2 regions of the Pseudoduganella sp. R-31 genome follow, and region 2 is predicted to be linked to the other one. Evidence: predicted binding sites of a transcription regulator. Region 2 holds the regulator's gene; the other holds the start of a gene.
What was found. The regulator FNR, encoded in region 2, switches genes on or off when oxygen is low (the NO sensors DNR and NnrR bind a similar motif). The targets are predictions, from matches to a motif close to TTGATNNNNATCAA.

Region 1 (10,006 bases), 2.5 Mb from region 2:
TTGCGGCGCGTGTAGACGTCGCGCGCGTTGTTGATTGCCATCTCCGCATCGGGAGCATGCAGGCTGCCCACATGCTTGTGCGCCAGGCCGTGCTGGCTGCGAATGAAGACTTCCCACAGTGGCCATTCTTTGCTCATCTTGTCTCCTCTCAGGCCGCAGCCTGCTCCTTATTGTGTTTGTCGGCGTACGCCACCAGCGCGTCGCGGAACCATGCGCCGTCTTCATAAGCCTTGACGCGGGTGCGCAGGCGCTCGCGGTTGCAAGGGCCGTTGCCCTTCAGGACCTGGTGGAATTCTTCCCAATCGATTTCGCCGAAGTCGTAGGAGCCGCGCTCCTCGTTCCATTTCAGGTCAGGGTCGGGGATGGTCAGGCCCAGGAATTCTGCTTGCGGCACGGTCTGGTCGACCATGCGCTGGCGCAGTTCGTCGTTGGAGAACAGCTTGATGCGCCAGGCGCTCGATTGCGCGCTGTTGACTGAGGCCGCGTCGGACGGGCCGAACATCATCAGCGACGGCCACCACCAGCGGTTCAATGCATCCTGCGCCATCGCCTTCTGCTCCGGCGTGCCTTTGGCCAGCGACATCATGATGTCGTAGCCCTGGCGGGCGTGGAAGGACTCTTCCTTGCAGACGCGGATCATGGCGCGCGAATACGGGCCATAAGAGCAGCGGCACAGCGGGATCTGGTTGATGATGGCCGAGCCGTCCACCAGCCAGCCGATGGCGCCCATGTCGGCCCAGCTCAGCGTCGGGTAATTGAAGATGGACGAGTACTTGGCTTTGCCGCTGTGCAGGGCCGCCAGCAATTCGTCGCGCGACACGCCCAGGGTTTCGGCGGCGCTGTACAGGTAAAGGCCATGACCGGCTTCGTCCTGGATCTTGGCCAGCAGGATGGATTTGCGTTTCAGGGTCGGGGCACGGGTCACCCAGTTACCCTCAGGTAACTGTCCAACAATTTCGGAGTGGGCATGCTGGGAAATCTGGCGGATCAGGGTCTTGCGGTAAGCCTCCGGCATCCAGTCCTTTGGCTCGATCTTGATGCCGGCGTCGATGCGCGCCTGGAATTCGCGCTCCTGCGCGTCCATATCTTCTGCGGTCTGGACCTTTTTCAGGCCAGTTTCCACCATTTGTGCGTACATAAGGAGGGCCTCCTTGTTCGGGATAGCTTCATAATACGATACAAAAACTGCTTTGCAAACGAATTTTGTGTGTCATTTAAAAATTCTGTATCTAGATCAATGACAGTGTATAAAATCGGTCTATGCAAAAAAACCAGAAAATCAATGGCTGGATCGAAGAATTCCTGGCCAGCGACCCGCCGCGCTCCAAATCGCTGGTGATGACCATCTTCGGCGACGCCATCGTCCCGCACGGGGGCATGGTGTGGACGGGCAGCTTGATCGAACTGCTGGCTCCCTTCGGCGTCAACGACCGCCTGCTGCGCACCTCCGTATTCCGCCTGGCGCAGGAAGGCTGGCTGGGCGCCCAGCGCGACGGCCGCCGCAGCAGCTATGCCATCACGCCCGACGCCATGCGCCGCTTCAGCCGCGCCTTTCGTCGCATCTACGCGCCGCTGAATGTGCACTGGAACGGCCAGTGGACCCTGGTGCTGGCCGCCGATGGCCTCGACGCCCCGGCGCGCAGCCAGTTGCGCAAGGAGCTGTTATGGGAAGGCTACAGCGTGATCGCGCCCGGCATCGCCGGCCATCCCGCCGGCGATGTGGAGGCGCTGGAAGCCCTGCTGTCGCGCCTTGGACTGCTGCAGAAGGTATATGTGGTACAGGCCAGCGAAGTGCCCGGCCTGCGCGCACGGCCGCTGGGCGAGATGGTGGCCGAAGGCTGGGACCTGAGCGAAGTGGCCGCCGGCTATGAGAAGTTCGTCGCCAACTTCAGCACCGTGCCCGGCCTGCTGGCCGAGGCAGGCGAAATCGATCCCGAGCAAGCCTTCGTGCTGCGCACTTTGCTGATCCACGCCTACCGGCGCGTACAGCTGCACGACCCGCAACTGCCAATCGAACTGCTGCCCGAGCCCTGGCCCGGCGCCCGCGCCTACGAACTGGCCAGCCAGCTCTATCGCCAGCTTTCCGGCCCTGCCGAAAGGCACATTCTCGCCGCCCTGCAACGCGAAGATCCAAGCGCCCCGCAACCCGAAACCAGCTTCCACCAGCGCTTCGGCGGCCTGCTATCATCAGCTTGATCACCGTGGAGGTAGGATGGTCCGGCCTATCGGGATTGCCAGCCTGCTGTTGTCCTTACCCCTGGTTTGCCGGGCAGGGCCCAATACGAGCAGCGCTGGGGAATGAAGCTGCCGGACGACCTGGCGGCTGGGGCCTGGCTGACAGGATGAAAGTCGGGGTCAGGTCTGGCAATCCGCCAAAATGGCGGATTGCCAGACCTGACCCCGACTTTCATTCGGTGTATCATGTCGGGCTTCGCGCGACGGCGCTTCATTTTTCCGACAGGACACACAATGTCTATCAAGATCAGCAGCCAGTTCGACGCTGGCGCCATCGATGTGGTCAGCGTTACCTCCGCTGGCGATATCGATGTCAATATCCGCAAGGACTCGCATGCGGACATCATCCAGTGGTTCTATTTCCGTGTGCAGGGCGCGCAGGCCGTGCCGCTGACCATCCGTTTCCTGAATGCCGGCAAGGCTGCCTATGCCGAGGGCTGGAAGGGCTATAACGCCGTTGCGTCCTACGACCGCGACAACTGGTTCCGCGTCCCGACTTCCTTCGATGGCGAAGTGATGACCATCGAGCACGCGCCGGAACACGATTCCATCTACTACGCTTACTTCGAGCCGTATTCGTGGGAGCGCCACCTGTCCCTGCTGGACTCCGCGCAACTGCACCCGCTGGCCGAACTGGTCGACCTGGGCAGCACCGTGGAAGGCCGCGACATGAACATGCTGGTGATCGGCGACCAGGCAGCCGAAAAGAAGGTGTGGGTCATCGCGCGCCAGCACCCTGGAGAGACCATGGCTGAATGGTTCGTGGAAGGCATGGTCGAAGCCCTGCTCGACGCCGCCAATCCATATGCCCGCCAATGCCTGCAGGATGCCTGCTTCTACATCGTGCCGAACATGAACCCGGACGGCTCCGTGCGCGGCAACCTGCGCACCAACGCCGCCGGCGCGAACCTGAACCGCGAGTGGAACGAGCCGACCATGGAGCGCTCGCCGGAAGTCTTCTTGGTCAAGGAGAAAATGAAGGAAATCGGCTGCGACTTGTTCCTGGACGTGCACGGCGACGAAGGCCTGCCTTACGTCTTCGTGGCCGGCAGCGATGCCCTGCCGAACTTCACCAGGGAGCAGAAGGCCGCCCAGGACAAGTTCATCGCCGACTTCAAGCTGGCGTCGCCGGACTTCCAGTCCGAGCATGGCTATCCTGATTCGCCATACACCCCGGAAGTGTTGACCATGGGTTCGCCGCACATCACCCACCTGTTCGGCTGCCTGTCGCTGACCCTGGAACTGCCGTTCAAGGACAACGCCAACGATCCGGATGAACTGGTTGGCTGGAACGGCGCCCGTTCCGCCAAGCTGGGTGCGGACGTGCTGCAGCCTGTCCTGCGCACCCTGCGCCGTTTCTAAACTATCGCAGCAGCGCCCGGAATGCCTTCGGTATCCACGGGCGCGCTGCCAGCATGATGGTCACCGCGCGGCGCTGTTCCCACGGCAGCCGCGCATCATCCTGGTGCTGCAGCGAGAATTCGTCCGCCACCTGCTTCAGGCGATCCAGCAAGGCGCGTGTCGATTGCTGCGACAACATCACGCTCACCAGCCGCTGCACCTCATGATGGCCGTCGAAGCGGCTATCGAAATAATCGCTGTACGCTTCGTCGCGGAAAAAGCCCTGGATCGGGCCATTCGGCAGCCAGCTGAAAGTGCGCGCCACCAGCAGCTTCACCTTGTTGTTCGGCTTGAGCATCAGGAAGCCGATCTTGTCGAGCCTTAGCAGGCAGCCCGTCGCTTCGGCGGCGCTGATCTTGTAGTTCTTCACCACTTCTTCGATCGGCACCTGGTTCAGCGCCAGCACAGCCACCACCAGCAGCTTGGTGTCGCTGATGATTTCTTTCTCCTGCGCGTAGGTGAGTTGCGAGATCAAATGCGGCGTATCGGCGCTGGCTTGCGCCAGTTCGGCAAAATCCATCTCCAGCACAGCCAATACCTGCTCCAGCCGGTCGAGCGTGAAATTGCGGGCCGCGAACATGCGCTTGATGCTGGGTTCGGAAAGACCGATCTTCTGCCCCAGGGCGGCGTAAGTAATGCCGCGCGCCTTGAGCTGGCGTTTAAGCGCGTCGACCAGGCGGATGACGTTGGACATGCTTGAATTTCCTGCAATAAAGTATCGCAATATGATACCACCAGCATGGCGCGGCGCTACAGTGCGCGAAGCAATTGCCCTGCCCCTGGCAACGCAGCAAGATGGCCGCTCCTTTAACCTGTGGAGCAAAAAATGAAACGCACCCTGATCGCCGCCTTGCTTGCTGTCGCTTGCGCCAGCAGCCAGGCGGTGAATGGTTCGCAAGCCCTGAGCCTCGGCGGCCTGTCCGCCGTGGTTGTCGTGGCGGGATCCGTGGTGACAATGATGACCGGCAACTCGCCGGTAGTCGATTCCGTCGAGACGGTCGGCGAAAGCGTGTTGGTCGTGGTCAAAGCGGTAGGCGACGGCAGCAAGGCTACCTTGCAGTTCAGCGGCAAGGCGCTGGAAGGCGTCTCGATGGTTGCCGGCACCGCGATCAGCGTTGTGGCCATGTCGGCCGGCCATGCGCTGGTAGTATCGGGCAAGGTGATCGCCTTCATCCCGAACGAGGCGGGCAAGGCACTGCTGCATCACAGCCAGGTGAGCTAAGCCATGCGACGCCTGATCCTTGCAGTGTCGTTGGCCGGTGCAATGGCCGGCGCGGCCCACGCGGGCCAGAGCTGCGAACACAAGCCCATGTCGGTGGAAGAGGTGAAACGCGGCCTGGACCTGGCCCAGCGCAGCATGCAGGCGCTTGACGCCAGCGGCGCACAAGTGGCCGTGATTGCACGCGCCGGGCAGGACCTGTCCAAATATGGCTTGCATTATTCCCACGTCGGCCTGGCATGGCGAGATCATCCGGCAGGCCGCTGGGTGGTGGTGCAGTTGCTGAACGAATGCGGCACGGCCGATTCAGCCCTGTTCAACGATGGCCTGGGGAACTTCTTCCTGTCCGGGGTGCACGAGTACAAGGCGCAGCTGATGCTGCCTGCGCCGGAAGTGCAGCAACGGCTGGCGCAGGTGCTGGCTTCGCGCACGCCGCTACGCCTGCACCAGCCGCACTACAACATGCTGTCCTACGCCTGGTCGACGCGCTACCAGAACTCCAACCAGTGGGCGCTGGAGACGCTGGCGGCAGCCAGTGCGGATGCCGGCCGCGTCGAAACACGCGCTGAAGCGCAGCAGTGGCTCGGCCAGGCCGGCTTCCGCCCGCAGCCGGTGGAAATCGGCGCCCTGACGCGGCTTGGCGGCCGCATGTTCCGCGCCAACGTCGCCTTCGACGACCATCCGATGGGCCAGCGCATGCAAGGCCATATTACGACCGTGACGGTGGACGGCATTGAGCAGTTCATGCACAGCCGCGGCGCGCAGGTGATTGAGCTGTGACTATTTTCGGCTGAGTTTCCGCACGCGCGTCACGTGCTTGCGGCGCAGCCGTTCAAGCTCACGCGCCTGCGGATAGCCCGGCTGGCCGGGCGCGCGCAGGTGCGGCGGGATGAGGGACGGCGCCTCCGGCTCGAAATACAGCGCGGGAAGGCGCTCGCTTTGTCGTTTGCTGGTCATGCTTCATGTTAGGCCCAGCCCCCGGAAGTTGCCAGTTTTGCGCCGGCGCAAAGGCCGTGCCGCGATCTGCGCCGATCATGGGCCTTTATGGAGGCGAATATGAAGCTATTTATTCCCCTGCTGGCTTGCGCCTTGCTCGCCGGCTGCACCTCGATGCCCTATCGCCCGGCACAGGCGGATGGCGCCTTTCCCGGCCTGGCGGACTTTGCCGCCACGGCGCCGGGGCATAGCGTCGACGTGCTGCTGGTGCATGGCATGTGCACCCATGACGCGCGCTGGGCCGATGAAACAGTGGCGCAATTGGGCAGCGCACTCAAAGCCAGGGCGCCAGGCCCGTCCAGCGCGGTGCGCGCTATCGCAAGCGCGGATGGCATAGAGATAGTCGAGCGCACCATCACGTTGCGGCAAGGCGAATTGCGCATCAAGGCCCTGGTGTGGTCGTCCCTGACCACGGCCCTCAAGCGCCAGCTTGAATATGACCTCAGCACGCGCCTGCCGGCCACGCGCGCGAAGCTCAATGCACAGGCCAAGGACAAGCTGCTGGACGATTGCATCCCGGACGCCCTGATCTACCAGGGTGTCGCGCGCGACACCATCCAGCAGCGCATGGCGCAAGCAATCCTGCACGCGACCAGGGACGCCGCGCCGGACGCGCCGTTGCTGGTGCTGTCGTCCAGCCTTGGCAGCAAGATCCTGTTCGATACCCTGCTGCGCATGGAGGCCGCAGCCCAGAGCACCATCGACCGCATGGCCTACCTGGTGATGGCTGCCAACCAGATTCCCCTGCTTGCGCTGGCCGACCAGCAGCTGCCAGGCGCCACGCCAGGCTTGGCGGCAACCGTGGTGCAGCCGCCCGACAGCCTGCGAGCCGTCCTGCTGAAGCGCCGCGCGGGTCCAGCGCCGCGCAGCAGCAGCACGGGCAGACTGAACCTGGTGGCGTTCAGCGATCCCAACGAGCTGCTGTCCTATACGCTGGAGCGCGAACGCTATGCCGGGCTGGGAGTGGACGTGGTGAATGTGCTGGTATCAAATGCGCCGACATGGCTTGGCCTGCTGGAGCGCCCCGACCACGCGCACACCAATTACCTGCTCAACCCAGACGTTGCCCGAATGGTCGCGTGTGGTGAGCCGCGGAGTGCGCGCTGCGAATGATTTCGTAGACCTTGCGCGCTTCGGCGATCGTGTCGAAGCGCGGCAGCTCTTCAACCCCAGGCCAGGAAGCCAGCCCGCTGAACATATTTCCCGCAGCTGATATGCCGAAGGCAATGGTGCCCTCGCCATTTCGGTTTTCGGTCAGCGAGAACTCGCCCATTGCGCGCAAGTTCAGACTTTTCATCCTGCGCTTGAAAATGCCGGAGCGGATGATGATGCGTTCATCGGTAACCGCGTACTCGGTATACGCGCGTTGCCACGCTTCGACCACAAAGCGGCCGGCAATCATGTAAAGCCCGACCAGCACGAAGGGGATGCCCCACAGGCGAAACAACAGGGGCGCAGCTGAATTGAAGACGGAGTATTCCCAGAACAGGGCAAAGCCGCCCCACATCAGGCTGAATGGAATCATCAGCAAATCGGAAGCGCGCAGCATCAACCCCTGTCGCGGGGCGCCGCTCCATAAGACGCGTTCATTGATCGACAAGTTATCCATGCCGCCATCTTACCCGGCAGGAGTGCCTATAAATCTGGCAGATTGTCACTTCCAGAAAATCAGTAGGCGCTTCCACCAGCTTCGACCCGTTGGCGCTGCGTCATGTACGTTGGGAAGCACCGCGAAGTCGGTCACCAGGCTGGCCACGCGGCCATCCGCGCCATAACCGAAGTAGGAGGCGTACGGGCCGGCGCCTGCGCCGGCTGGAAAAGAGACGACGCAATCCGGGCCGGCCTGCGGGTCCATGAAACAGGCGCTGCCCGATTCCACGCTGTAGCCGAAGATCTCACCCGGCTTGAGCGTGCGGGCGTCCTGCGTCGCGACCAGCGCTGGGTACCAGTGGGCGACCGGCGTGTCGGCAAGCTGCACACGGGCATAGGCGATGCGCTCCTCGCCATTGTCGCACCCCGCCATCGCCAGCGTGACGGGATATTCGCCGTTCGGCACGCATTGCGTAAACGGCTGCAGCCCGGCTTCGGCCTGCGGGTCGCCAGCGGCGATCTTGCCGGAGATGACTGCCAGCCGGCCAGCTTCGGCCAGCGTGAACTGAATGGTGGTCTCTTCAAACGTAAAGCGCTCCGCGGCAAAGGCGGAGCGCAGTCCTTCGGGATTGGGCGCATAGCTCATGCGCCCATCATATTACTTTTGAAGGCGTGCCAGCAATTCCTTGCCCACCAGCGGTGCCGACGCAGGATTCTGGCCGGTGATCAGTTCGCGGTCGGTCACCATATTGCCCTGCCAGTTGGCAGCCTTGGAAAACTGCAGGCCAGCCTTCTGCAGCGCGGTTTGCGGGTAGAACTTCATTTCGCCGCCGCCCAGTTGGGACTTGGACGCCTCCTCTTCATCGTTGGTGAAGACAGTGACCTTGTAGCCGGAGTAGATCCATTTCGGCTGGGCGGGCGTGGCGCCTTGCGCCAGCTTCATGGCGAAGCCCTTGGCATCAGGCATGGCCGACAGCAGTGCGATCGGACCGTGGCATACCAGCGCGGTCGGCTTGCCGTCCTGGTGGAAAGCAGCCAGCACCTTGCCCAGCGCGGGACTGGCCAGCAGATCCTGCATCGGTGCGTGGCCGCCAGGAACGTAGACCGCATCGAACTTGCCGTAGCCCTGCTGCTCCACGCGCGCCAGGCTGACCACTGGCGAATTGGCGCTGTCGGTCAGGCGCAGCTGTTCCAGCAGCTTGCGGTGCGCGTCCAGTGCCGCCTGGTCGCCGCCGAAGAACATGGCGTTGACCGAACCCTGGTCCAGCGTCGGCGCCTTGCCGTTCGGGGTGGCGAAGGTCACCGTGTGGCCTGCGTCCAGCAGCATCTTCACCGGCTGCATCAGCTCATTGAGGTAAAAGCCGGTCTGGAAGGTCTTGCCGGCTTTGAGGTCCAGCGTGGCCTCGTCGGACAGGACGACCAGCACGTTGCCGGCATTGGCGTGCATTGCCGCAGCGGCGAGCGCGATCGCAGTCAGTTTCTTCATCATGGTTTGCTCCTTGTGGAAGTTGATGGCGCTACTTTATTCGAACCTCCAACAACGATAAACTACCTTAAAACCAAACCATTTTTCCCTTAAAGGCAATAATGAGCCGAAAATACGACCACCTGGGCGACGTCGAAACCTTCGTCACCGTCGTGGAGCGCGGTTCGCTGACGGCGGCCGCCGTCGCCATGTCCACCACACCCTCGGTCGTCAGCCGCGCACTGGCCCGGCTGGAGGCGCGCCTCGGCACCCAGCTCCTGCGCCGCACCACGCGCAGCCTCGGGCTGACGGACGCCGGCCGCCTGTACCTGGAGCAGACGCGCGCCGCGCTGTCCCTGATCGACGACGCCGAACGCGCGGTGCAGGCCGAAGGGCGCGAAGTCACCGGCCGCATCCGCATCAGCGCCCCGACCACGTTCGGCCATTACCGCCTGCCCGCCCTGCTGCAGCAATTCTCCGAGCGCTATCCATCGGTACGCGTGGAGCTGAACATCACCAACCGCAACGTCGACCTGGCGGCGGAAAATTTCGATTTCGCCATCCGCCAGGGCACGCTGAAGGACAGCAGCATGATCGCCCGCAAGCTGGAGGATGCCCAGCTGGTGCTGGTCTGTTCGCCCGCATATGCGAAGCGGCGAGGCATGCCGCGCGACCTTGATGCGCTGGCAGGGCATGCGTGCCTGACATTCCAGCTGCCAAGCACGGGGCGCTCCTTCCCCTGGCAATTCCTGCGCGATGGCGAAGAGCTGGACTGGCCGCCGGCATCGGCGCTTGAAGTGACGGATGATGCGTTGGGAACGGTATCGCTGGCGGAGGCAGGCCTGGGCATATGCCAGACCTTCCGCTTCATTGCACAGGACCGGCTTGAACGCGGGGTGCTGGTGGAAGTACTGCCGGAACTGAAGGGCCGCAGCCGGCCCTTCTCACTGATCTACACGCCGCAGCGCCGGATGACCGCTGCGGCGCGCGCCTTCAGTACATGCCTCCTGGGACAGGCGTAATGGCTGATAAGCAATTTTGTTTGTTACAAAGAAAGTAACGTATAATTCCCGCCTTTACAAACCTGTCGTTCTGTCAAC
Region 2 (10,006 bases):
GACTTCAGGATGGCAAACATCACGCGCGAAGGAGAGGGGCAACAGCCGATCCGCATCGACGTGCACGAAAATGAATCCTCGTACACCGTTCGAGCCGACGTGCCGGGCGTGAACAAGGACGACATCAAGGTCGACATTTCCGGCAACCGCGTGACGATCGCCGCCGAGACCAAGCGGGTCGAGGAGGAAAAGCAGGGCGGTACCGTTGTGCGGAGCGAACGCTATTTCGGCGAGCAGTATCGCAGCTTTACCCTGGAACACGATATTGATGACAGCCGGGCCACCGCCAAGTGCGAAGGCGGCGTGCTGGAGCTGACTTTGCCGAAAAAGGCCAAGCAGGGTAGCCGCAAGCTGGAAATCCATTAAACCCTGACCGGCAAGGTCAGGATGAAACTGGTGCCCTCTCCGAGGGCACTTTTTACGTCTATGCGCCCGCCGAGCAAGCCATACACGATGTTGTAGACGATGTTGAGCCCAAGGCCGGAGCCGCCGCGTCCCAATTTGGTGGTGAAGAAGGGATCGTAGATCTTGCCCATGTTTTCGGGAGCGATGCCGATGCCGTTGTCGCGTACCGAGATCGCTACCGAGTCCGTGCCGATGGCGTCGGCCGTGATGACGATTTCGCCATGCTCCTTGCCTTCAAAGGCATGAATCAATCCATTGTTGACGAGGTTGATGAGCACCTGGCCGAATGGTCCCGGGTAGCTGGCCATGACGATCCCGCGCGGTATGGCGTGGCTGACCCGGATGCCGGACTTCTTAAACGTCGGCATCAGCACCAGCAGGATTTCTGATACCAGTTCATCCAGCTGGAATTCACGGCTTTGCGAAGTCGCCCGGTCGACGGCAACCTGCTTGAAGCTCGACACCAGGTCCACCGCACGATGAAGGTTGCGCAGCACGATCTGGCTGCCGTTGTTGACGTCGCCAAGATAGGCGGCGAGTGCGGAGCGCTTGACGCCGGATTCCACCGCGGAGGCAAAGGCCGTGGTCTGGTCCAGCAGGGTGCTGACGGCCAGCAGGCTGTTGCCGATAGGCGTATTCAATTCGTGCGCCACGCCGGCAACCAGAGAACCCAGCGCCGCCAGCTTTTCGCTGCGCACCAGCTCCTCTTGCGCGCGCTGGAGGCTGCCGAGGGAATCGGCCAGTTCGCGGTTGGTGTCGGCGATCTGGCGGGTACGCACATTGACCAGGTCTTCGAGTTCCAGTTCGCTGCGCTTGCGGTCCGTGATGTCGGTGGAGACGCCGCCCAGCGCCCAGATATGGCCGAATTCGTCGATCAGCGGGAATTTCTCGGAAATATAGGTGCGTGGGCCGCCCACCGTGCCGCCGGAGGTCTCTTCATGGCTGGAGGCCCGCCCGCTCGCCAACACTGCGCGGTCGGCCTGGCGGATCGAATGCGCCATGTCGCGGCTGAACAGCACTTCGTCGGTATTCCCGAGCGGCTCAGGCGACCCGGGAGGCAGCAGCATGCGGAAGCTGTGGTTGACCATCAGGTAGCGGCCGTCGAGGTCTTTGACGTAGATCACCGCTGAGGACTTCTCGACGATGTTGGTGAGCAGGGCCTGGCTGCGGCGCAGGGCTGCATCGCGCGCTGCGATGGTGGCGAGCATGGCGTTGAAGGCCGTGGCCAGCCGGCCGACTTCGTCTCGGCTGCTGACCGGCGAGCGCAGGTCGAAGCGCTGCTCGCGCGTGACGCGGTCGGCGACGGCAGACAGCGCGAGCAGCGGCTGCGTGACCAGCCGGCGTGAACTGAAGGCATACAGGATGCCGCCAAACGACAGGGTGAGCAGCACCACGCCGAGCACCAGGCCGTACTGGCGCAGTCGCTCCAGCACCGACGGCAGGTGGTAAATGGTCGCCAGGTAGCCGACCAGCTCGCGCTCGAACCGGATGGGGGATAGCGTCGCCAATGCGTAACCGTCGAAGCGATGCCCTTCGCGTTCCAGTTCCTGCGACCATTCGCACCTTTCGGAGGGATCGCGGTTGAAGTGGCTAAACACGCGTTTGTCGGCAGTGAACAGGCAGGCCTGGGTAATCTCGGGACTGCTGCGCAAGGCTTCCAGCTTGCGCGCCGCGGCGCTGCTGTCGCCGAAGTTGAGGTCCGAATCGAAGCTCAATGCGAACAGTTCGCTGCGCACGGCGAGGTCTTGCACCACGCGCGGGCGGGCGACCAGCAAGTCGTAGCTGGCCAGTGCAAGCAGTGCAACGAGCATGGCCGCAATCGTCGTGAGGACCGACACCAGCAAGAGTTTGCGCTGGAGTCCTAGATCACGGAAGAAGCCCTGGAAGCTTTTCATGGGTGTGGCCCATTTGCACCGGAGTAATTATCTTAGCTCAAGCGTCACGTGAGCCACAAGCATGCGACATTCCCATGTAATTGTTGCTATGTTTGGCGTATGACAGAACAACAAGACGACAGCGAAAAGCCACAGCCGCCGCCGGCGCAGGATGCGGGCGCGGAACCGCCTGTGCGTCCCGGCCGCTCGTCGCGGGCGCGGCTGCTGGAGTGGCAAGGGCCGGTGTTCTGGATGTCATGCGGGGCGCTGCTGGCCGGCCTGGCGGGTGGCGCGGTCGTCCTCGCGCAGCGCGTAGGCATTGAACGGGACCTGATGGCAGTCGCCACCACGCTTGCACCGGATGGCGGCAGGGCGCAGGCGGCGCCAGGGCCGCAGGCCGTGGCGCGGGCGCCGGCGCTTGCGGAACCGGGAATGCAGGGCGCCAGCAGGCAAGGCGGGTCGGCGTTGGAGGGTTCATCGGTGACGGAGCCCGCAGCAAGCAAGCCCGTCGCGGCTCCGCGCCACCGCGCGCGCCCTGGGAATGGCGCTACTGCGCGCTCGAAGCATCAGGCCAGCGCCAAACAGCCGCCACGCAAGAAAAGTGCACTGCGCCGCAAGCTTGTAGCCGAACCGGAGAGGTACGCGGAAGTCTTCAAGCGCTGCCCATGGCCTGGGGAGCGCGGCGCCGTGGAGTGCCGGCGGCATATCTGCAATGGCGCGGAAAGCGAAGGCCCGGCATGCAGGCCATACAGGTCGAAGCTGCGTTAAGCGGCAGGAAGCGAGATGAAGGAGCGCTGGCGTTCGGCGAGTTCCTGGCATGCCAGGCAAGTCGCGGCCCCAGGCTGGGCCTGCATGCGCCCCGCGGAGATCGCGCCCCCGCAGCGCAGGCACTGGCCAAAGGTCCCGGCCTGCAAACGCTCCAGCGCAGCATCGATCGCCGCCACTTCGGCAGAGTCGCGGCCAGCCAGTACCTCGCGCCGCTGGCGCAGGACGGCAGTCCAACGGTCAATTTCTTCAGGTAGCATGGCTAGTCTCCACTTTTGGGGCACTTTAACGGGCATCTTGCGCCGCGTCACCAGTGTCGCTTGACCTAAGTCAAGTTTGACCGCCTTATTCTTGAGGAGCCGCATTTGGCCTCTTGCCCCAAGGGACGCTACAATCTTAGGATGACTGGATTTGACCACCGACAGGACCAGGCTTTGACACATTCAACGATTGCGGAACGCAGCCTGCAATGGCTGCTGGCGTCGGCGACGGACGCGATGCTGATCATCGACAAGGAAGGCCAACTGATCCTGGTCAACCCGGCGCTGGAAAACCTGTTTGGCTATGAGCCGGGCGAACTGCAAGGCAAGTCGCTGGAATCGCTGATTCCCGAACGCTTCCGCCACGGCCACGTTGGCCTGCGCGGCAGCTATTTCGAACGCCCGCATCCGCGCGCCATGGGGGCCGGATTCGAACTGTTCGCCACCCGCAAGGACGGCACCGAGTTCCCGGTCGAGGTGAGCCTGTCGCCCCTGCAGGATAATGGCACCCAGCCGATGGTGATGGCGACCATCCACGATATCAGCGCCCGCAAGAAGGCCGAACACGCGCTGCAGGAAAGCGAAGCGCGCATGCGCGCGATCTTCGAAACAGCGGTCGATGCGATCATCACGATCGACGAGCACGGCATCATCGAACGGGTCAACCCGGCCGCAGAGCGCATGTTCGGCTATCCGGAATCGGAAGTCCTGGGCCGCAACGTCAAGATCCTGATGCCGGCGCCGCACCGCGAAGCGCACGACGGCTACCTGCAGCATTACATGACCACCGGCGAAAAGCGCATCATCGGCAAGGGCCGTGAAGTGCAGGGCCTGCGCCGCGACGGCAGCATCTTTCCGATGGACCTGGCCGTCACGGAAATGTGGCTGGGCGGGCGCCGCATGTTCACTGGACTGGTGCGCGACATCACCGAGCGCAAGCACGCCGAAGAAAAGGCGCAGCAACTGCTGCAGGAGCTCACCAGCGCCAACGAAGAACTGACCAACTTTGCCTACGTCGTGTCGCACGACCTGAAAGCGCCGCTGCGCGGCATCGGCTCGCTGGCCGACTGGCTGGCGCATGATTACGCCGACAAGTTCAATGAAGAAGGCAAGGAGCACATGCGGCTCCTGATCAACCGGGTCCACCGCATGGGTGCCCTGATCGACGGCATCCTGCAGTATTCGCGCGTGGGCCGCATCAAGGAAGCCGTGGTGCCGGTGCAGCTCGACCAGCTGGTGGCCGAAGTGGTTGACCTGCTGGCAGTTCCGGCGCATATCAAGGTTACCGTGATGCCCGGCATGCCGACAGTTGCCGGCGAACCGACCCGCATCCAGCAGTTGTTCCACAACCTGGTGTCCAACGCGGTCAAGTACATGGACAAGCCGGAAGGCGAAATCGAAGTGGGCTGGGCCGACGAAGGCAGCCAGTGGCGCTTCCACGTTCGCGACAACGGCCCCGGCATCGCGGAGCGTCATTTTGAACGGATTTTCCAGCTGTTCCAGACGCTGGCGCCGCGCGACCGGGTTGAAAGCACGGGTGTCGGCCTGGCGCTGGTGAAAAAAATTGTGGAAATGTACCAGGGCAGGGTGTGGCTGGAGTCCGAGCTGGGCAAGGGCACGACCTTCTATTTCACCCTGCCAAAGAAAAGAAAGAATAACGCATGAATAATACGAGCAAGCCGATCCTGCTGGTGGAGGACGACCAGGTCGACGTGATGACCATCCTGCGCGCGCTGAAGGAAGTCCATGTCAGCAACCGTGTCGTGGCGACGGAAAACGGCGAGGCCGCGCTGGAATACCTGCGCGAGCCGGGCAACGAACAGCCATGCATCATCCTGCTGGACCTGAACATGCCGATCATGAACGGCATCGAGTTCCTGCAGAACGTCAAGCAGGACCCGCTGCTGCGCCGCATCCCGGTCATCGTCCTGACCACGTCGGAAGAACAGCAGGACAAGATGCGCAGCTTCGACCTGGGTGTCGCCGGCTACATGACCAAGCCGGTGGACTACCGCCAGTTCGTGGAGGTGGTCCGCTCCATCAACCTGTACTGGACGATCAGCGAGCTGCCATGAACAGGGTAAGGGTCCTTATCGTCGAAGACGATATCGTTGACCGTATCGCCTGCCGCCGCGCCTTTGCGCAGGCGCCGGGCTTCAACTGCGAATTGCTGGAAGCGGAAAGTGGCCAGGAAGGCCTGGATATCGCCTTGCGCGAAGAGCCCGACTGCATCCTGCTCGATTATCACTTGCCCGACCTGACCGGGCTTGAATTCCTGGCACGTCTCGCGGCAGACCGCGGCGAACCCCAGCCAAATATCCCGGTGATGATGCTGACCGGCGCCGACAGTGCCACCGTTGCGGCGGAAGCGATGCGCCGCGGCGCGCGCGACTACCTGGTGAAGGACAACGACGGCCGCTACCTCGACTTCCTGGCGGGCGCCATCGACCGCCTGCTGCGCGAGCAGCGCCTGATCGACGAGAAACAACTGGCTGAACAGGTGCTGCGGCAGTCGCAGAAAGAGCTGCGTGAACTGGCCGCGTACCAGGAAAAACTGAAGGAACACGAACGCACCCGCATCGCCCAGGAAATCCATGATGAACTGGGCGGCCTGCTGACCGGCATCAAGGCCTATATCTCGGTCGCCATCGAGCGCGGCGGCGAGCAATCGGACCCACTGTTGAAGGATGCGGCCAAGCTGGCGCAAGATGCGATAGAGACCGTGCGCCGCGTGATTACCGACCTGCGTCCAAGCGTGTTGGACCAGCTGGGCATCTGGCCTGCGCTGGAATGGTATGCGGAACAGGTGGCGCAGCGCAGCGGCTTGCAATGCACCTGCAATATCACGCCGGAGGCGCAGGCGCTGGAGCTCGATGCGGAGCGCAGCACCATGTTGTTCCGCGTCGCGCAGGAAGCGCTGACCAACGTGGTGCGCCATGCCGAAGCGAGCGAGGCGCGCGTCATCGTGGATATTGACGGCGAAAACGTGGTGCTGCGGGTGGAAGACAATGGCAAGGGTATCGAAAGTGCCGGCTTGTCCGACCGGGAATCGTGGGGCTTGTTCGGCATGCACGAGCGCACGCGCCGCTTTGCCGGCGAACTGAATATCAGCGGCAAGGCCGGGCAGGGCACTACCCTGCAGCTGCGGCTGCCTTTGGAGGACAAGAATGGGTGACAAGATCACCGTTTTGCTGGTCGACGACCATGCGATTGCACGCAATGGCGTGCGCCTCATGCTGGGCACGGCGCCCGACATCAGCGTGGAGGGCGAGGCCGGCAACGCCGTCGAAGCGATGCAGCGCGTGGCCGAGCGCAGTTTCGACGTGGCGCTGGTGGACATCAAGATGCCGGGCAAGAATGGCCTGGACCTGTTGAAGACCCTGCGCAGCGAATGCCCGCGCATGGCGGTGCTGGTGCTGAGCACCTATTCCGAGGAAATTTACGCGGTGCGCGCGCTGAAATCGGGCGCCTCCGGCTACCTGACCAAGGATGCGCCGACGGCGACCCTGATCGAGGCCGTGCGCAAGGCTGCCTCGGGCGGCAAGCACGTGAGCCCGGCGTTGCTTGAAAAACTGGCAACCCTGGTCGGCGGCGGCCCGAGCGGCGACCACGAAGAGCTCTCCAACCGCGAACTGGAAGTTTTCAAACTGATTGCCCAGGGCGAGTCCCTGGTGCGCATAGGGGAAAAACTACATCTCAGTCCTAACACTGTGACAACCTATCGCAGCCGCATCCTCGAGAAAATGGGCATGTCCACGAATGCTGAGCTGACCCGCTATGCCCTCGAGCACGGGCTGATCTGAGCGGCTGTAGGGGAACCACTACAGCAACTACACAGGATGCTTGATACCGGGAAATGACGCCGGGCGCGATACTGCTTCCATCGAAAACAAGGAGCAGCAAAATGAGCCCGGTCATCCCAATCACCCCTGCAAACGCCACCAAATCCTGCGCACCAGTCGCAGCCAAATGCTCGCTGTGCAGCTTCAACCGCCTTTGCTTGCCACAGGGCCTGGCCGACGAAGATGTTGCTCGCCTTGACCAGATCATTTCCCGCCGCCGCCGCGTGAACCGCGACGAGCCGCTGTACAAGACCGGCGACAGCTTCCACAGCCTGTATGCCGTGCGCTTCGGCCACTTCAAGACCGTGCAGGTGAACCAGCGCGGCGAACAGACGATTGGCGGTTTCCACATGGCCGGCGACCTGCTGGGCATGGAAGCCATCGGCAATGGCCAGCATTCCTGCAATGCCGTGGCGCTGGAGGACAGTGAAGTCTGCGAGATCCCCTTCAACCGCCTGCAAGAGCTGGTGATGCAGATTCCCGGCTTGCTGCAGCAGTTCCACCGCACCATGAGCCGCGAAATCCAGCGCGAGCAGTCGGTGATGCTGTTCCTGAGCCATATGCGCGCCGAACAGCGGCTGGCCATGTTCCTGCTGAACCTCGCTGGCCGTTACGCCCAGCGCGGCTACTCTTCGACCAGCTTCCAGTTGCGCATGTCGCGTGAAGATATCGGCGGCTACCTGGGCCTGACCGTGGAAAGCGTCAGCCGCCAGCTGGCCCGCCTGCGCCAGGATGGCTCGATCGTCCTGAGCAACCGCGATCTGCGCATTACCGACCGCGCCAGGCTCGAGGCCATGTCGTCCGGCGGCATGGCGCAGGAACTCGCTGTCGCCTGACCGGCTTACCAGTTTTCTCACCTGTAGGGGGTGTATGGGGCAGCTCTTGCTGCCCCTTTTTTATTGCGCGAACACTTCTTTGGCGGCCATCAGGCCGTTGAGCGCAGCCGGAAAGCCGGCGTAGACGGCCATCTGCATGATGGTCTCCACGATCTCTTCGCGGCTGACGCCGACGTTGAGGGCGGCGTGGATGTGCACCTTGAGCTGGGGCGCAGCGTTGCCCATGGCGGTCAGCGCGGCCACCACAGCGATCTCGCGTGATTTCAGGTCAAGCCCCGGGCGCGAATAGATGTCGCCAAAGGGGAATTCGATCAGGTAGCGGGCGAAATCGGGCGCAATATCTTCCAGGCTTTGCACGACGCGGTCGCCGGCCTGGCCGTCGACTTCACGCAGTTTTGCGAGCCCGCGCTCGTAGCGGCTTTCGGTGTTCATTGGCATGTGCTCCATCGGTGGTTGGATTCGACGCCAGGGACTGCTCCAGGGAGCGGTAATACTCGATCTTGGCCTGCAATGATGCTGCAGATTGTTGCATCGCCTCGATTTCGGCGAGCACGTTCTGCATATGCTCTTCCAGCATCCGGCGCCGTTCCGGCACCGTCGAGTCCCCAGCGCCGCGAAGTTTTGCGAATGACTGCATTTTGCCGATTGGCATATGGGTCGTTCGCAGACGCAGCAGGAATTCGATCCAGGCAAGGTCCGAGGCCGCATAGCGCCGCCGGCCGCCCGCTGCACGATTGACCGGGGCAATCAGCCCGATGCGCTCGTAATAGCGGAGGGTGTAGGCTGTGAGGCCGGTACGTTTGGCGACTTCGTCAATGCTCAGGTGCGATTCCATGGGGTGATCGTAAAAGTTAGAGTGCACTCTAAGTCAAGCACTTTATTACTCTAACCGGGAAGCCGCAACTGCGAGCGCAAGGTCCATCGTGTTGATGTGGGCTTCGAGCCAGTCCGGCAGCGTGCGGATGATGTCGCGTGCCGTGGCTTCCTCGTCGTCCTTCAGCAGGCGCAGGGTGCGGGCGACCTTTTCCAGCAAGTAGCCATGGGCTGCGCGGTGGGCCTGGGCAGCCGGGTAGGCGATGCGCTCCATCAGGCTGTTTTCTTCGCGCAGGTGTTCCATGAATTCAGCTGCCAGGTCGCGGCAGGCTGCGTCAAAGGCGGGACGGGGCAGGCTTTCCATGGCGTCGAGCATGTCGAAGACGATGCGGTGCGACTGGTCGAGAACGGGAATGCCCAGTGCGAGGTCCGGCCCGAAGACGATGGAATCCATGGGGTTCTCCAGTAGTGTCGAACCGCAATTGTGCCGCTGGAAAAAATTCGGGCACATGATCCATGTCAATTTTCACTTTTGACAAAGTCTATGAAGGCGCGCAAGGGCGGCGGAACCAGCCGGCGCCCTGGGTAGTAGAGGAAAGGGCCCGTAAAGGATTGCCACCAGGGTTCCAGCACCGCTTCCAGGGCGCCATTGTCCAGGTGCGGGCGCAGCCAGTCTTCGAACAGATAGATGACCCCGCTTCCTGCCTTGGCCGCGTCGACGATCAGTTCAACGGCACCGGATGGCTCCACCAGCAAGGGGCCGTTGACATCGACTTTCACGGTTTCCCCATCGCGCCTGAATTCCCATGGCGGTACGGCGCGCCCGGCAAAGCGCATGCGCAAGCAATCGTGCTGGAGCAGTTGTTGCGGATGGTCGGGCCGCCCGCGTTTGTCGAGGTAGACAGGCGCGGCAGCGGCGGCAAAGCGCTGGACCCGTGGGCCGATGGGTACCGCGATCATGTCCTGCTCAAGGCGCTCGTCATAGCGAATGCCTGCGTCGCAGCCCGCGGCAAGCACGTCGACGAGGCCCTCTTCTGCGGCAATTTCCAGTTGTATGTCGGGATAGGCGGCCAGGAACGCCGGTACGATGGCCGGCAATACCAGTCGTGCTGCACTGATGGGGACGTTCAGCCTCAATCTGCCGGCTGGCCGGTCGCGCAAGCCGTTCACTTCGGCGAGGGCGGCATCGACTTCTGACAGGGCGGGCTGGA

Region 1: paaX (phenylacetic acid degradation operon negative regulatory protein PaaX) is a predicted target of FNR. The motif match lies at 1,225-1,238, and genes of this name have one in related genera.

The regions. Positions count from the first base shown of each region.
Region 1 is NZ_CP183986.1:6,154,275-6,164,280, forward strand. It holds gene paaB (1,2-phenylacetyl-CoA epoxidase subunit PaaB) at 1-137, opposite strand, end outside; gene paaA (1,2-phenylacetyl-CoA epoxidase subunit PaaA) at 149-1,138, opposite strand; gene paaX (phenylacetic acid degradation operon negative regulatory protein PaaX) at 1,261-2,196, shown strand; gene ACN9MY_RS28055 (M14 family metallopeptidase) at 2,470-3,597, shown strand; gene ACN9MY_RS28060 (helix-turn-helix domain-containing protein) at 3,599-4,330, opposite strand; gene ACN9MY_RS28065 (hypothetical protein) at 4,463-4,858, shown strand; gene ACN9MY_RS28070 (DUF2145 domain-containing protein) at 4,862-5,635, shown strand; gene ACN9MY_RS28075 (hypothetical protein) at 5,636-5,812, opposite strand; gene ACN9MY_RS28080 (hypothetical protein) at 5,912-6,964, shown strand; gene ACN9MY_RS28085 (PH domain-containing protein) at 6,903-7,400, opposite strand; gene ACN9MY_RS28090 (DUF4241 domain-containing protein) at 7,506-8,087, opposite strand; gene ACN9MY_RS28095 (type 1 glutamine amidotransferase domain-containing protein) at 8,100-8,930, opposite strand; gene ACN9MY_RS28100 (LysR family transcriptional regulator) at 9,029-9,928, shown strand.
Region 2 is NZ_CP183986.1:3,614,178-3,624,183, forward strand. It holds gene ACN9MY_RS16495 (Hsp20/alpha crystallin family protein) at 1-366, shown strand, start outside; gene ACN9MY_RS16500 (ATP-binding protein) at 363-2,300, opposite strand; gene ACN9MY_RS16505 (hypothetical protein) at 2,400-3,047, shown strand; gene ACN9MY_RS16510 (TraR/DksA family transcriptional regulator) at 3,044-3,304, opposite strand; gene ACN9MY_RS16515 (sensor histidine kinase) at 3,479-4,969, shown strand; gene ACN9MY_RS16520 (response regulator) at 4,966-5,379, shown strand; gene ACN9MY_RS16525 (response regulator) at 5,376-6,479, shown strand; gene ACN9MY_RS16530 (response regulator) at 6,472-7,107, shown strand; gene fnr (fumarate/nitrate reduction transcriptional regulator Fnr) at 7,209-7,982, shown strand; gene ACN9MY_RS16540 (carboxymuconolactone decarboxylase family protein) at 8,043-8,414, opposite strand; gene ACN9MY_RS16545 (MerR family transcriptional regulator) at 8,368-8,817, opposite strand; gene ACN9MY_RS16550 (bacteriohemerythrin) at 8,863-9,249, opposite strand; gene ACN9MY_RS16555 (LysR substrate-binding domain-containing protein) at 9,315-10,006, opposite strand, start outside.